Regions from separate parts of the Sinomonas atrocyanea genome, predicted to be linked through region 1. Evidence: predicted binding sites of a transcription regulator. Region 1 holds the regulator's gene; the other holds the start of a gene.

Region 1 (7,954 bases):
AGCACCAGCAGCTCGGCGCCTTCGGAGACGGCGGAGAGCGCGGCGCGGGGAGCGAACACGGCGACCGGGCGCGCGTCCCGGTGCCACGCCTCGAGGCGTTCGACGGAGGTGAAGACCGGCAGCGCCTTGCGGCCGTCCGGGGCGGCGACCGTCACGAGGGCCATGTCCGCCTCCTTGTCCTCGGCGAAGCCGTGCTCGCCGAGGCCTCCCTCGGCCAGGCTGGCCACCACGGCGACGAACACGCGCGCTCCGGCGAGGGCGCGGTGGACGCCGGCCTCGCTCCCGGTGCCCGCGACGAGGTCGGCGACCGCGGCGGCCACGGCCGGGTCCGGGCGGCCCTCGTCGGCGTCGAACTGGTGGAGGGGGTTGCCGTCGCCGCTCAGGTCGCGCCCGTCCCAGGGCTGGCCGGCGGAGTCGGCTGGGCGGCCGGCGCGGGCGAGCGCCGCGGCGATGTGCCCGGGAAGGCGGCGTTCCGTCGAAGGCGACGGGCCGTCGTCGTGCGCCCCGGCCATTCAGCGCCGCCCGGCGACGTCGAGCGCCTCCGGCAGCGTGAACTGGCCGGAGTAGAGGGCCTTGCCCACGATCGCGCCCTCGACGCCGAGGGGCACGAGGGTCCGCAGGGTGCGGAGGTCCTCGAGGCTGGAGATGCCGCCGGAGGCCACGACGGGCTTGTCCGTGCGGGCGCACATCTGCTGCAGGAGCTCGACGTTGGGCCCGCGGAGGGTGCCGTCCTTGGTGACGTCGGTGACGACGTAGCGGGCACACCCGGCGTCCTCGAGCTGGGCGAGCACGTCCCAGAGGTTCCCGCCCTCCTTGGTCCAGCCGCGGCCGGCGAGGGTCGTGCCGCGCACGTCGAGGCCGACGGCGATCCGCTCGCCGTGGCGGGCGATGGCCTTGGCCGTCCACTCGGGGTCCTCGATCGCCGCCGTGCCGAGGTTCACCCGGGCCACCCCGAGCTCGAGCGCCGCCTCGAGGGAGGCGTCGTCGCGCAGGCCGCCGGAGAGCTCGACCTTGAGCGAGAGGCCGCGCACGACCTCGGCGATGAGCGCCCGGTTGTCGCCGCGGCCGAACGCCGCGTCGAGGTCCACGAGGTGGACCCACTCGGCGCCGGCGTCCTGCCACGCGTGGGCTGCATCGAGCGGCGAGCCGTAGCCGGTCTCGCTGCCGGCCTCGCCCTGGACGAGCCGGACGGCCTGGCCGTCGACGATGTCGACGGCGGGCAGCAGTTCGAGGACGGGGGCCTGGTCGGTCATGGTGTCTCCCTCAGTGTCGTCTCCGCCGGCTCACGCGGCCGGCAGGGTCAGCAGGTAGGCCGCCACGAGGGCGGCTGCGGCGAGCGCCCCGAAGGCGATCCAAGTCCAGTTGGGCAGTCCTTGGCGGCGGAACGAGACGGCACCACCGACGAGCAGCCCCGCGAGGCCGAACAGCAGCACGGACCACATGCGTCAGGACGCCCCGGCAGCGGGCTTGGTGAGCGACTCGACCCAGTTGCGCAGGAGCCGGGCCCCGGCGTCGCCCGACTTCTCGGGGTGGAACTGGGTGGCGCACAGGGGGCCGTTCTCGACCGCGGCGATGAACGGCGCGCCGTGCTCGCTCCACGTCACGAGCGGGGGCGCCATGCGCGGCTGGGCCACCTCGAAGTCCCACGACTGCACCCCGTAGGAGTGCACGAAGTAGAAGCGCTCGTGCTCGACCCCGGCGAAGAGCTTCGAGCCCTCGGGGACGGTGACGGTGTTCCAGCCCATGTGCGGGACGACGTCGGCGGGGAGGAGCTCGACCGTGCCGGGCCACTCGCCGAGGCCCTCGGCCTCGACGCCGTGCTCGATGCCGCGCTCGAACATGACCTGCAGGCCGACGCAGATGGCGAGGACGGGCCGTCCCCCGGCGACGCGGCGGCCGATGATCCGCAGTCCGTCGACCGCGGCGAGCTCCTTCATGACGGTCGCGAAGGCCCCGACCCCGGGCACGACGAGGCCGTCCGCCGCGAGCGCGTCCTCGGCCTTCGAGCTCAGGGTTACGGCCGCTCCGGCGCGCTCGAGGGCGCGGACCGCGGAGCGGACGTTCCCCGATCCGTAGTCGAGCACGACGACGGTGGGCCGGCCGTGCGGGTCCGGCACCTTCTCCGCGGCGTGCCTCGGGTCGACGACGACCGCGCCCGGGGTGCCCTCGGGGGCGGTGGGAAGGGCGTCGGGCGCCGCGGTCACAGGGCCCCCTTCGTGGACGGGATGGCGTCGCCGATGCGCGGGTCCGGCTCGACGGCGGCGCGCAGGGCCCGGGCGAAGGCCTTGAACTGGGCCTCGACGATGTGGTGGGGGTCGCGGCCCGCGAGGACGTTCATGTGCAGGCAGATCCCGGCGTGCAGGGTGATGGCCTCGAACACGTGGCGCGTGAGCGAGCCGGTGAAGTGGCCGCCGATGAGGTGGTACTCCTGGCCTGCCGGCTCCCCGCTGTGGACGAGGTAGGGGCGCCCCGAGACGTCCACGACCGCGTGCGCGAGCGCCTCGTCGAGCGGCACCGAGGCCTCGCCGAAGCGGCGGATGCCGGCCTTGTTGCCGAGCGCCTGCTTGAGGACCTCGCCGAACGTGATCGCAATGTCCTCGACGGTGTGGTGGACGTCGATATGCGTGTCCCCGGTCGCCTTCACGGTCAGGTCGATCAGCGAATGCTTGGACAGGGCCGTGAGCATGTGGTCGTAGAACGGGACGCTGCTGGAGATGTCGGAGCGGCCGGTGCCGTCGAGGTTGATGTCGACGAGGACCGAGGACTCGCTCGTGGTGCGCTCCATCCGCGCGGTCCGCTGGGTCACGGGCGCGGTCTGCAGCTCGGTACTCATGGGTGTGTGTCCTTCGATCAGGCGTCTGCGGGGGTGCTTCTTTTATTCTAGGCGGCGGGCAGGCGGCCGTCCGCGGCGAGGAGCTCCTCGAGCCGCGTCAGGAACGCGCTCGTCTCGCGCTCGGTGCCCGCGGTGACCCGCAGGCTCCCGGGGATCCCGACGTCGCGCACGATCACGCCCGCCTCGAGCAGGCCGTGCCAGATCTTCTGCGGGTCGCCGAGACCTGTGAAGAAGACGAAGTTCGAGTCCGAGGACGCCGGGGTGAGGCCCATGCGCGCCAGTTCCTTCACGATGCGGTCCCGCTGGTGCTTGATCTCCTCGACCTCGGCCATGAGGGAGGCCCGGTGCTCGAGCGCGGCGAGCGCCGTGGCCTGGGTGACGGCGGAGAGGTGGTACGGGAGGCGGACAAGGCGCAGCGCGTCGATGACCTCGGGGGCGGCGGCGAGGTAGCCCAGGCGTGCGCCGGCGAGGGCGAAGGCCTTGCTCATGGTGCGCGTCACGATCAGCCGGGGGCGGCCGGGCAGCAGCGTGAGGGCGCTGTGCGTGCCGAGCTGGGCGAACTCGGCGTACGCCTCGTCGACGATGACAATGGCCTGGCTCGCCTCGCCCGCCTCGTAGACGGCCTCGACCACGTCGAGGCCGAGAGCCGTCCCGGTCGGGTTGTTGGGCGAGCACAGGAAGACGATGTTCGGGGCGAGCTCGCGCACCTGGCGCGCGGCCGAGGCTGCGGTGAGCTCGAAGTCCTCCTGGCGGGTGCCCTTCAGGTACGCGGTGCCGGTCCCGGCGGCGAGCAGCGGGTACATCGAGTAGGTGGGAGGGAAGCCGAGGGCCGATCGCCCCGGGCCGCCGAAGGCCTGGAGGATCTGCTGCAGCACCTCGTTCGACCCGTTGGCGGCCCAGAGCTGCTCCGGGGCGAGGCCGTGCCCGAGGTACTCGGCAAGGGACTCCCGCAGCCGCGTGAACTCACGGTCCGGATACCGGTTCAGGCCCCCGACGACTCCGCGGACGGCCTCCACGATGGCGTCCTGGACGTCCTGCGGGACGCCGTGGGTGTTCTCGTTGACGTTGAGCTGGATGGGGACATCGATCTGCGGCGCGCCGTACGGATGCTGGCCGCGGAGGTCATCGCGGAGAGGGAGCCGGTTGAGTCGCTGAAGCTGGTCGTCCACTGCTCCAGCCTACGCCAGCGCCCTCGGCGCACCCCATTCGGAGGCGGCAGGACAGGGCGTTCGTGACGCCCGGCACCGGAGCCGCCTTGCGGCTACTTGAGGACCGGGACGAGGATCTGTTCGCCGGGGAGCACCCGGACGCCGGTGAGGCCGTTGAGGTCCTGGATCTGACTGACGGTGACCCGCGGATCCTGGTTCGGCACGCGCCGGGCGGCGATCGTCCACAGGGACTCCCCCGGCTGCACCGTCACGGTCACGGTGGCCCCCGGGCCGGTGAGGGGCGCCGCGCCCGCCTGGGCCGGCACCGTGAGGGCCGCCCATGCGATGAGCATCGCGAGCGTTGCCAGGAACAGCGGGACGACGACGAGGACGATGCGTCCCCGCCGCGTCAGGCGCAGCGGCGTGCGGGAGGTCCGTGCCGCGCGGGGTGCCGCGAGGGGGCCGAGATGGATCGCGTGTGCCATGGTCTGCCTTCCCCTGCACCTCCCGGGTCCGGCGGCGCGGCGGGCTTCGATTCTTCGAAGCTCCAGCGCAGGAGCGGGACTCGGAGGTGCAGTTTCTTCGAATGCATCTTCGAACTTCTTGGTTCCTTCCTAGCACCTGTCCACGAACAATGTCCAGACTCGCTCGAACATGTGTTTGAAAGGTGCACACAACTGTCCTACGGTGGGAGCAGCACGGGGCACGGGCCCGAACCTTCGGACCGGCTGCTCCCTCTCAAGGCCATGGAGACATGGTGCGGAGGGGGTCCGACAGTTCTGGTCCCGAGCCGGTACAGACCGCGCGGAGGCGCGGGCGGCGAAGGGACAGGGACGGCATGGCACCACGGACGAAGGCGGCAAAAGGGCTGACGGCGCGCCAGAAGAGGATCCTCGAGACGATCCAGCGCTCGGTACAGCTCAAGGGGTACCCGCCCTCGATGCGCGAGATCGGCGACACGGTCGGGCTCGCTAGCCTCTCGAGCGTCACGCACCAGCTGTCGCAGCTGGAGAAGCTCGGCTACCTGCGGCGCGACCCGAAGCGTCCGCGCGCCATGGAGGTCCTGATGCCGCTCACCCTCGACGAGGGCGAGCTCAGCGTTAGCGGCGAGGGCGCCGCGGCGCTGCTCGGCGCCGGCGGGGCCACGCTGGAGACCATGGCGTCCGCAGCGGACACGGCCATGGTCCCGCTCGTCGGCCGCATCGCCGCCGGTGGCCCGATCCTCGCCGACCAGGCGGTCGAGGACGTCATGCCGCTCCCCCGCCAGCTCGTGGGCTACGGGGAGCTGTTCATGCTCCGCGTCAAGGGCGACTCGATGATCGATGCGGCCATCTGCGACGGAGACTGGGTCGTCGTCAGGCGGCAGAACAGCGCCGAGAACGGCGACATCGTCGCCGCCCTGCTCGACGACGAGGCCACGGTCAAGACGTTCCGGCAGCGTGACGGCCACACCTGGCTCCTGCCCCAGAACACCAGGTACGAGCCCATCCTGGGCGACGAGGCGACGGTCATGGGCAAGGTCGTCTCGGTGCTGCGCTCCGTCTGAGCGCAGCCTCAGCCCGCCTGCGCGAGCCTCCCGAGCGCGTCCAGCACCACGCGGCGGTCCGTGGTGCCCCACAGCGGCGGCAGTGCCCCGCGCAGGAAGGCGCCGTAGCGCTCGGTGGCGAGGCGCGAGTCGAGCACGGCCACGACCCCGCGGTCCGCGGTCGTGCGGATGAGCCGCCCGGCGCCCTGGGCGAGGCGCACCGCCGCGTGGGTCGCGGAGACGCTCATGAAGCCGTTGCCCCCGGCCTGGGCGACGGCCCGGGAGCGGGCGGACATGAGCGGGTCGTCCGGGCGCGGGAACGGGATCCGGTCGATCACGACGAGCCGGCACGACTGCCCCGGCACGTCGACCCCCTGCCAGAGGGACATGGTCCCGAACAGGCAGGTGTCCGGCTCCGCCGCGAACTGCTTCACGAGCGCGCTCATGGACGACTCGCCCTGGCACAGGATCGTGGTCTCCAGCCGCGACCGCAGCTCGTCGGCGGCCTCCTCGGCCGCGCGCCGCGAGGAGAACAGGCACAGCGCCCCGCCGCGCGAGGCGGCAAGGAGTGCCTCGAGCTCGTCGAGCGCCTCGGGCGAGACGCCGCGGCCGGGCTTGGGCAGGTGCCGGGCGACGTAGAGCATGCCCTGCTTCGGGTAGTCGAACGGGGAGCCGACGTCCACGCCGGTCCAGGTGGGCGCGCCGGGCCCCAGGAGGCCGAGGGCGCCCGCGGTGGGCTCGAAGGCGGAGCCGATCGCGAGCGTCGCGCTCGTGAGCACCACGGTGTGCCCGTCGAAGAGCCCGTCGCGGAGCCTGCCGCCGATGCTCAGCGGCGCGATGTGGAGCATGGCCGGTGCGTCGTCGTCCGGCGTGGAGTAGCCCGTGACGGGGTCCGGGGCGCCCAGGCGGGTGACCCAGACGACTTCGCGGTTGGCCTCGGCATCGAGGAGCCGCTCGCAGACCTCCAGCACGGCCATGAGCCGCGACCGGGCGACCTGCCGGGCGCCGTCGGCCGACTGCGACTCCCCAGGCTTCGAGTCGGAGAGGGCCACGCGGCACGCGTCCCGGACGAGCGCGACGTTCTGCGCCTGCTCCTCGTTCAGGCCGCGCGCCAGGAGGCCGGTAGGTGCGGAGGTGAGCGAGAGCTCCAGGGCGGTGGCGGCGCCCTGGAGCGCCTCGACCGAGATGGCGCAGTGCCGGCGCGCGCTCGAGGCGGCCGCCTGGATCATCTGCCCGGAGAGCTGGGCGCTCACGGCGCCGGTCACCCGGTCGGCGAGCTCGTGGGCCTCGTCGACGACCACCACGTCATATTCCGGGAGGACATTGAGGCCCTCGAAGGCGTTGATGGCGAGCATCGCGTGGTTGGTCACGACGATGTCGGCCTCGGCCCCGCGCTGGCGGGCGAGCTCGCTGAAGCATTCGGCGGCGAAGGGGCACTTCTGCGCGCCGAGGCACTCAAGGGCGGTCACGGAGACCTGCCGCCAGGCACGGTCGGTGACGCCGGGGACGAGGTCGTCGCGGTCCCCGGTCTCGGTCTCCTCGGACCACTCGCGCAGCCGCTGCACCTCGCGGCCGAGCTGGCTCGTGGGCCCGGCGCCCGGGTGGGGCACCGCGTCCTCGCCGAGGGAGAACAGCTGGCCCTCGGCCGGCTCGTCGGTCGGGAACCCGCCCTCGAGCTTGTGCCGGCACAGGTAGTTGGAGCGGCCCTTGACCAGGGCCACGTCCACCGGCCGGTCCAGGTGGGGCGTGACCGCCTCGAGCAGGCGCGGCAGGTCGCGGCCCACGATCTGCGCCTGGAGCGCGAGCGTCGCGGTGGCCACCACTGCCGGGCGGTCGCTCGCCTGCGCATGCGCGATGAGCGGCACGAGGTACGCGAGCGACTTGCCGGTGCCGGTGCCGGCCTGGACAAGGAGGTGCTGGCCGTCGGCGATCGCCCGGGCGACCTGCCTGGCCATCTCGTGCTGGCCGTCGCGCTGCTGGCCGCCCATCGCGGCGACCGCCGCGTCCAGGAGGCCGAGCGCCTCGCGCTCGTCTGCCGCGCCGGCGGACGGTGGGCGCACGACGGCGGGCGCGCCCCCGCCGTCGTGCGCTGCGGTGCGGTGGGGATCAGTCATGGACGACGAACGGCTCCAGCTCCGCCGCGAACTCCTCCCGGACCACGACCTCGACGCGCGTGCCCGACTCGACGTGCTCGAGCGAGCGGATCTCCGCGCTCGAGGTGTGCAGCCGGTTGAGGATGTCGCCGCGGCTGTAGGGCACGAGGATCGTCAGGGCCACGTCGGGGCGCGGGATCGCGTCGCTGATGGCCTCCTTGAGCTCCGCGATGCCCTGCCCCGTCCGGGCCGAGACCACGACGTGGCGGGGCTCGCGCTGGCGGAGCCGCTCGAGGACGAACGGGTCCGCCGCATCGGCCTTGTTCAGGACGATGATCTCGGGGACCTTCCGGGC
Region 2 (6,776 bases), 1.1 Mb from region 1:
GATGTCCGCGACCCGTCCGGCCACGGTGTTGTCGATCGGGATCATCGCCAGGTCCGCCTCGCCGCCGGTCACCGCCGCGAACGCGTCCTCGAAGGTCGCGCACGCGAGGGTCTCGGCGTTGGGGTAGGCCTCGAGGGCGGCCATGTGCGAGTTGGCACCGGGCTCGCCCTGGTACGCGACCGTCGTCATGGGCGCGGTGCGGCGGGAGCGGGCTGGGGGAGCTCGGCGCGGAGGCGGGCGGCGGCGTCGGCGGGATCGTCGGCGTCGGTGACGGCGCGGACGACGACGACTCGGCTCGCCCCCGCCTCGACCACCTGGGCCACGTTCGTGTGGTCGATCCCGCCGATGGCGAACCACGGCAGCGGCGAGAGGCCCGCCTCGAGCGCCTCGCGGGTGCGGCGCGCCGCGTGCTCCACGATCCCGAGGCCCACGGCGGCCCGGCCCGGCTTGGTCGGCGTGGCCCAGAGGGGGCCGGTGCAGAAGTAGTCGAGGCGCGCCTGGGCCGAGGACTCGGGGCTCTGCGCGTGCGCGATCGCGGTGTCGACGAGCTCGGGGGAGTTGGTCGAGAGGCCCACGAGCACAGACTGGTCCACGACGCGGCGGATCGCGCGGAGGGGCAGGTCCTTCTGGCCGACGTGGAACACGGGCGCCCCGGAGAGCAGGGCGATGTCCGCCCGGTCGTTCACGGCCCACAGCTTCCCGTGCCGCTCGGCGACCGCGCGCAGGACCTCGAGGAGCTCGAGCTCCTCGGCCGCCTCGATCTGCTTGTCGCGGAGCTGGATGATGTCCACCCCCCCGGAGAAGGCGGCGTCGAGGAAGGACTCGAAGTCGCCGCGGTCCCTGCGGGCATCGGTGCACACGTACAGCTGGGCGTCGGCGAGGAGCATGGAACTAGACTAGTGCCCAGTACTGCGGGAGCCCGCCAGTGTGAACTGCGCCAGGGCTGAGAGGGCCAGAGCCGACCGCTGCACCTGATCCGGGTCATGCCGGCGGAGGGAAGGAACCATGGAGAGCACGGACGCGCCCGGGACGACGCGGAACCCGGGCGACGTCGCCGACGTCATCGTCATCGGGGCCGGGGTGATCGGCCTGGGCATCGCCTGGACTGCCGCCCGCTCGGGCCGGCGCGTCGTCGTCGTCGACCCTGCGCCGGGCACCGGCGCGAGCTTCGCGGCGGCGGGCATGCTCGCCGCCGTCAGCGAGTACCACTACCAGGAGGAGGCCCTCCTCGGCCTCATGCTCGACTCCGCCCGGCGCTGGCCGGAGTTCGCCGCGGCCGCGGGCCCCGACTGCGGCTACCTCGCCACCCCGACCCTGTGCCTCGCGGCCGACGCCGCGGACCGCCAGGCGTTCGCCGACCTCAGGGCGGCCCAGGAGGCGCACGGCCTCGCCGTCCAGCCGCTCACCGTCCGCGAGGCTCGGAAGGCCGAGCCGCTCCTGGCCCCCGGCATCGCCGGCGCCTTCACGATCGAGGCCGACCACCAGGTCGATCCGCGGCGCCTCGTCGCGGCCCTGCTCGGCCGGCTCGGCGACGACGCCCTCGTGCCGGCCCGCGCGGCGTCGCTCGCGTGGGACGGCGGCCGGGTGGCCGGCGTCGTGCTCGAGGACGGGCAGGAGCTGCGCGCCGCCGAGACGGTGGTGGCCAACGGGCTGGGCGCCCGCGACCTGGGCGGCCTCCCGGTAGCCCTGCCGCTGCGGCCCGTCTACGGGGACATCCTGCGCCTGCGGGTGCCCGAGGCGCTCCGGCCGCTCGTGACGGCGACCGTCCGCGGGCTCGTCCGCGGGCGTCCCGTCTACGTGGTCCCGCGCGAGGACGGGACGGTGGTGATCGGCGCAACCCAGCGCGAGGACGGCTCCGGTGCCGTCTCGGCCGGCGGGGTCTACGAGCTGCTGCGCGACGCCCAGGCTCTCGTGCCCGCCGTGGCCGAGCTCGAGCTGACCGAGACCACCGCCCGCGCGCGCCCCGGGACACCGGACAACGCGCCTCTGCTCGGGCGCGTCGGGAACGTGCCCGGACTCATCGTGGCCACGGGGTTCTTCCGTCACGGCGTGCTCCTCACGCCCGCCGCGGCCGAGGTGTGCCGCCAGCTGCTCGAGGGGCGCACGGACCCCCAATGGGACTCGTTCCGGCCCGACAGATTCGCCTCGCAGCCCGCGAGGATCCCGGCCGTCTCGGCGGCAGAGAGAGGAGGCAGCTGATGCAGGCGACTGACCGCATCACCGTCAACGGCGAGCAGCGGGAACTCCCGCAGCCGTCCACCGTGCTGGCCCTCGTGTCCGCCACGACCGGCCGCGCCCTCGAGCACAACGGCAGGCCGGCCGACGGCGGGCGCCTCGGCGTCGCCGTCGCCCTCAATTCCGAGGTGGTCCCGCGCGGAAGCTGGGCGACCACCACGCTCGCGGCGGGCGACGCCGTCGAGCTCGTCACAGCGATGCAGGGAGGCTGAGATGACGCAGGCACACATCCGGGACGAGAGCACGGCGCTCGACGACGACCCGTTCGTGGTGGACGGCGTGCGGCTGGGCTCGCGGCTCATCATGGGCACCGGCGGGGCGCCCAGCCTCGACGGGCTCGGGGAGGCGCTCGAGGCGTCCGGCACGCAGCTGACCACCGTGGCGATGCGCCGCTATTCGCCCGCCGAGCAGGGGTCCCTCTTCCAGCTCCTGCTGGAGCGGGGCATCCGCGTCCTGCCCAACACCGCCGGGTGCTTCACCGCACGCGACGCCGTGCTCACGGCCGAGCTTGCCCGCGAGGCGCTCGAGACCGACTGGGTCAAGCTCGAGGTCATCGCGGACGAGACGACGCTCCTCCCGGACCCGATTGAGCTCGCCGATGCGACCGAGCAGCTCGTGGGCCGGGGCTTCAAGGTGTTCGCGTACACGAACGACGATCCCGTGCTGGCGCGCCGGCTCGAGCAGCTGGGCGCCGTCGCCGTCATGCCCCTCGGCGCGCCGATCGGGACCGGCCTGGGCATCCTGAATCCGCACAACATCGAGCTCATCGTGGCCCGCGCCGGCGTCCCGGTGGTCCTGGACGCAGGCATCGGCACGGCCTCCGACGCGACGCTGGCCATGGAACTGGGCTGCGATGCGGTGCTCCTGGCCACCGCGGTGACCCGTGCACAGGACCCCGCGCGGATGGCCCGGGCCTTCCGCCACGCCGTCGCGGCTGGGCGCCTCGCCTCGAAGGCGGGCCGCATTCCCCGGCGCGAGCACGCGCTCGCCTCGAGCCCGATGGAGGGGCGCGCACAGTTCCTCTGAGCAGTTCCGCCGGAAGCCAGCCCGGCCTACCCTGACTTCTATGGCACGCGAGCCGCTGAGCGAGGAAGAGATCAGGGACGAGCTGGGACGCCTCGCCGACTGGCGCCATGTGGGCGGTTCTCTCGCCACCGTGTACAAACTGCCGACCGCTGCGGCGGCGCTCGCGCTCATCGCGGCGGTCGGCGAGGTGGCCGAGGAGCTCAACCACCACCCGGATCTCGACTGGCGCTACAACCGCGTCATCCTCCGCTTCAGCAGCCATGACGCCGGCTCGGCCGTCACCGCCCGCGACGTCGAGGCGGCACACCGCTGCACCCTCCGCGCGGCGGCACTCGACGCCGTGGCCCAGCCTGAACGGCTCCCACAGGGCCCTGCGGGCTCGTAGGCGTACCGGAGTTTCTGCGGTCAGAACGGCGGGGGTGATTCCTCCCGCACCGCGACATCCGCGCCATGGGCCGGAGTGCCCGGTGGTTCCCCGCGCGTTGCCGGCTTGCCCGATGGTCCCCGTGGTGGGTGGTCGGTGGCCCTGGGGGCGAGGACGTGGTCGCGGTCGAGGGGCTCGGCGGGGAGGGCCTGGCCGAGGAGGGTGGTCCAGATCAGGGCGGGGGCGGGTGTGCCTGTGCCGTCTGTGCCATCGGTGTCCTCGGTGGTGCGGTCGTGGGTGAGGTGGTGGAGGGCGAGGGACTTGAGGGCGTGGTGCTGGGGGCACAGGAGGGCGAGGTTGGCGGCGTCGGTGGTGCCGCCGTCCTGCCATTCGGTGGTGTGGTCTGCCTCGGTGTTCTGGGCGGGGCGGGTGCAGCCGGGGACGCGGCAGGCGCCGTCGCGGTACTGGAGGAAGCGACGCAGCCCGGCCGGGGGCCGGTAGGCGGTGCGGCCGAGGGCGAGGGGTGTGCCCTCGGCGTCGGTGAAGAGGCGCTGCCATGTGGGCGCGGCGGCGGCGAGGGCGCGGGCGGTGGCCGGGTCGATGGCTCCATGGCCGTCCAGGATGGCGGGGGCGTCGGAGGCCCCGAGGGCGACGGCGAGGGGGATGTGGACGACGATCTCGGCCTTGACCTCGGCGAGCAGTTCCTCGGGGAAGGGGACGGCCGCCGAGGGCGCCGCCGCCGTGCGTTCCCGGGCGCCGAGGACCGCGTGGGCCAGGGCATCCGCCCGGAGCTGGGCGAGGGTGCGTGCCTCGCCGTCGGCGCGGCGGGCCGCGCGGGCGAGGGCGTCGGTGCGCTCGTACATCCCGGTGGCCGTCTCGGCGGGAAGGAGTGCGGAGAGGGTGCACATGCCGTCGCCTTCGGGCTGCAGCCAGACCCTGCGGTCCTCGCGGGCCGCGGCGCGGCGGTGGGCCATGGAGCCGGGGTGGAGGCGCTCGCGCAGGTCGCGGGCGAGGGCGCGGAACTCGCCCGGGGTGCGGAGGCGTCCCTGGCGGGTGCGGACCCGGGCGAGGGCCTCGAGGGCGTAGGGCTCGGCGGCGTGCTGGGGCAGGGTGGCGGCCTGGTCGACGAGGGCGCGGGCGTGGGCCTCGGTGATGTCTCCGGAGGCGAGGGCCTCGTGCACGGCCGGGTGGGTGTTGACCAGCGCGGTGGAGAAGTTCAGCGCCCGCGCAGCGGTGTGCTCGGAGGTGCCCTGCAGGGCGGCGAGCTCGGAGACGGCGACGGCGTGGGCGATGTTCCCGCTGAGGCGGGTGGGCTGGCCGTGGCGGCCCTCGAGGGGCTCCTCGGCGATCTCGGCGGCGAGCCGGTCGACCAGGACGGCCCGGAGGGCGGCGCTGTAGGCGTCGAAGTCGGCCAGGGCCTGCAGCGCCCGCGCAGTCCCTCCTGGGCCAGCCAGGGCCTCGGCGGAGACCTCGAGACCACCCGCGAGGACATCGGGGAACCGCGACGCGAACCCCAGCTCCACCACCGCACCCACCACGGTCTCACCCCCCCCAGCACCGACTCCAGGCAAAGATTCGAAGATATGTTCTAATACTATCGTCTCGAGGGATGCAGGTCCATGGTCGGGGGCAATGCCAGTGGCGCTGGCCCGGTTCGGCTAGTCCCGAGGGCCGACCTCGCGCCGCATGAAGACGCGCGGCCAGCGGGTCAGCCGGAGCGATTCTTCCTCGGCGCGGATCCGCACGAGTCCCGGACCCAGGGCCGGGGTGTCGATCGGGCGGAAGCCGAGGCGCCGGTAGTACGGCGCGTTCCAGGGCACCGAGGCGAACGTCGAGAGCGTCAGGGCCGGGACGCCGTGGCACTCCGCCCATCGAGAAGCATGGTCCAGCAGCGTCCGGCCGATGCGCCGGCCGGCGTGCGCAGGATGCACCGAGACCTGCTCGATGTGCAGGCAGCCGTCGACGAGGCGGGCCACGAGGTACGCCACGGGTGCGTCCTCACGGTCGGCCGCCACCCACGCGAGTCCCTCCTCGCGGTAGTGGTGGAGTGCCTCGACCGTGGGCGGCTCATCGTCTGCGATCTGGGCCATGCCGCGGCCCCGGAAGGCCTCCCCGGCCGCACGCTCAATGGCCTGGAGGGCGGGTAGTTCGTCGCGTCGGACGGAACGGATTCGCATTGCTCCATCATGGCCCGGACTGCGGCGCGGAAGCCGGATCGGCAGCGGCCGCCGGGCTTCCGGCGACCCAGCGACAGCAGAGGCGCGGACGGCGGCGGGTGGCAACCACCCGCCGTCGTCCGCGCCTGCGAAAAGCCGGTTCAGCTGCGGCGGAGGATCTCCGTGAGGGCCACGACGTCCCGCTTCGTGCGGCGGCGGCCCACCAGCACCGGCACGCAGACCGCGGCGGCGATGCCGACCGCCATCGGAAGCACCCACGGCATCCACGTCAGGCCGGCGATGTAGCCCGTGCCTGCGAAGACGAGGATGATCCACGTCAGGCACGCAGACGCGACCGCGGCGCCGACCGGGAGCATGATCCCGTAGGCGTCGTGGTGGTGGTCGGTGGCCCAGGCGATGAAGCCCGCGGCAGCCACCACGAGGATCACGATGACGAGCGACCAGACCGTTTCCATGCTGTCAGAGTGCGCCGAAGCCCACGCGGCGCTGCTCCTGGGCGCCGAGCTCGACATAGCCGATGACGGCGGACGGCACGATCACCTGGCGGCCCTTCTCGTCCTCGAGCCGCAGCTGCTTGCCGTCGGCGAGCGCCTCGGCCACGAGCTTCGCGACCTCGTCCGCGTCCTTGTTCGACTCGAGGATGATCTCGCGGCCGATGTTCTGGATGCCGATCTTGATTTCCACGTGACTCCTTGTGTCGGTGAAGGCTGGAACGGAACCGGGCCGGCATGGGCCGCCCGCTTCCCTATGAGTACCTTAGGCCTCTTTGGGGAAGCGCGAGATCCCCTTCCATGCGAGCCGCGCCACCAGGTCCGCCGCAACGTCGATGTCGAGGGAGGAGGACTTCTCGAGCCAGTACCTCGCACTCACCTGGGCCAGCCCCGCGAGGCCGCGGCCCAGGAGCTGGGCCTCGAGCAGCGGGAGCTTGGTGTCCGAGGCGATGACCTCGGCGATGGCCTCAGAGAATCCCCGGT

What was found. The regulator LexA, encoded in region 1, represses DNA repair genes until DNA is damaged. The targets are predictions, from matches to a motif close to TCGAACANNTGTTCGA.
Region 2: the regulator LexA is predicted to act here: its motif matches at 5,201-5,216, upstream of SA2016_RS13425 (HNH endonuclease signature motif containing protein).

What each region holds. Positions count from the first base shown of each region.
Region 1 is NZ_CP014518.1:1,816,986-1,824,939, reverse strand. Features, by position in the region: gene SA2016_RS08415 (SseB family protein) at 1-512, opposite strand, end outside; gene priA (bifunctional 1-(5-phosphoribosyl)-5-((5-phosphoribosylamino)methylideneamino)imidazole-4-carboxamide isomerase/phosphoribosylanthranilate isomerase PriA) at 513-1,253, opposite strand; gene SA2016_RS21755 (CG2302 family histidine operon protein) at 1,284-1,442, opposite strand; gene hisH (imidazole glycerol phosphate synthase subunit HisH) at 1,446-2,117, opposite strand; gene hisB (imidazoleglycerol-phosphate dehydratase HisB) at 2,201-2,833, opposite strand; gene SA2016_RS08395 (histidinol-phosphate transaminase) at 2,881-4,002, opposite strand; gene SA2016_RS08390 (LysM peptidoglycan-binding domain-containing protein) at 4,095-4,466, opposite strand; gene lexA (transcriptional repressor LexA) at 4,820-5,527, shown strand; gene SA2016_RS08380 (ATP-dependent DNA helicase) at 5,536-7,620, opposite strand; gene hflX (GTPase HflX) at 7,613-7,954, opposite strand, start outside.
Region 2 is NZ_CP014518.1:2,923,785-2,930,560, reverse strand. Features, by position in the region: gene SA2016_RS13455 (prephenate dehydratase) at 1-189, opposite strand, end outside; gene thiE (thiamine phosphate synthase) at 186-887, opposite strand; gene thiO (glycine oxidase ThiO) at 1,006-2,199, shown strand; gene thiS (sulfur carrier protein ThiS) at 2,199-2,447, shown strand; gene SA2016_RS13435 (thiazole synthase) at 2,449-3,261, shown strand; gene SA2016_RS13430 (4a-hydroxytetrahydrobiopterin dehydratase) at 3,302-3,646, shown strand; gene SA2016_RS13425 (HNH endonuclease signature motif containing protein) at 3,667-5,151, opposite strand; gene SA2016_RS22720 (GNAT family N-acetyltransferase) at 5,284-6,060, opposite strand; gene SA2016_RS13415 (hypothetical protein) at 5,943-6,257, opposite strand; gene SA2016_RS13410 (DUF3107 domain-containing protein) at 6,262-6,486, opposite strand; gene SA2016_RS13405 (TetR/AcrR family transcriptional regulator) at 6,559-6,776, opposite strand, start outside.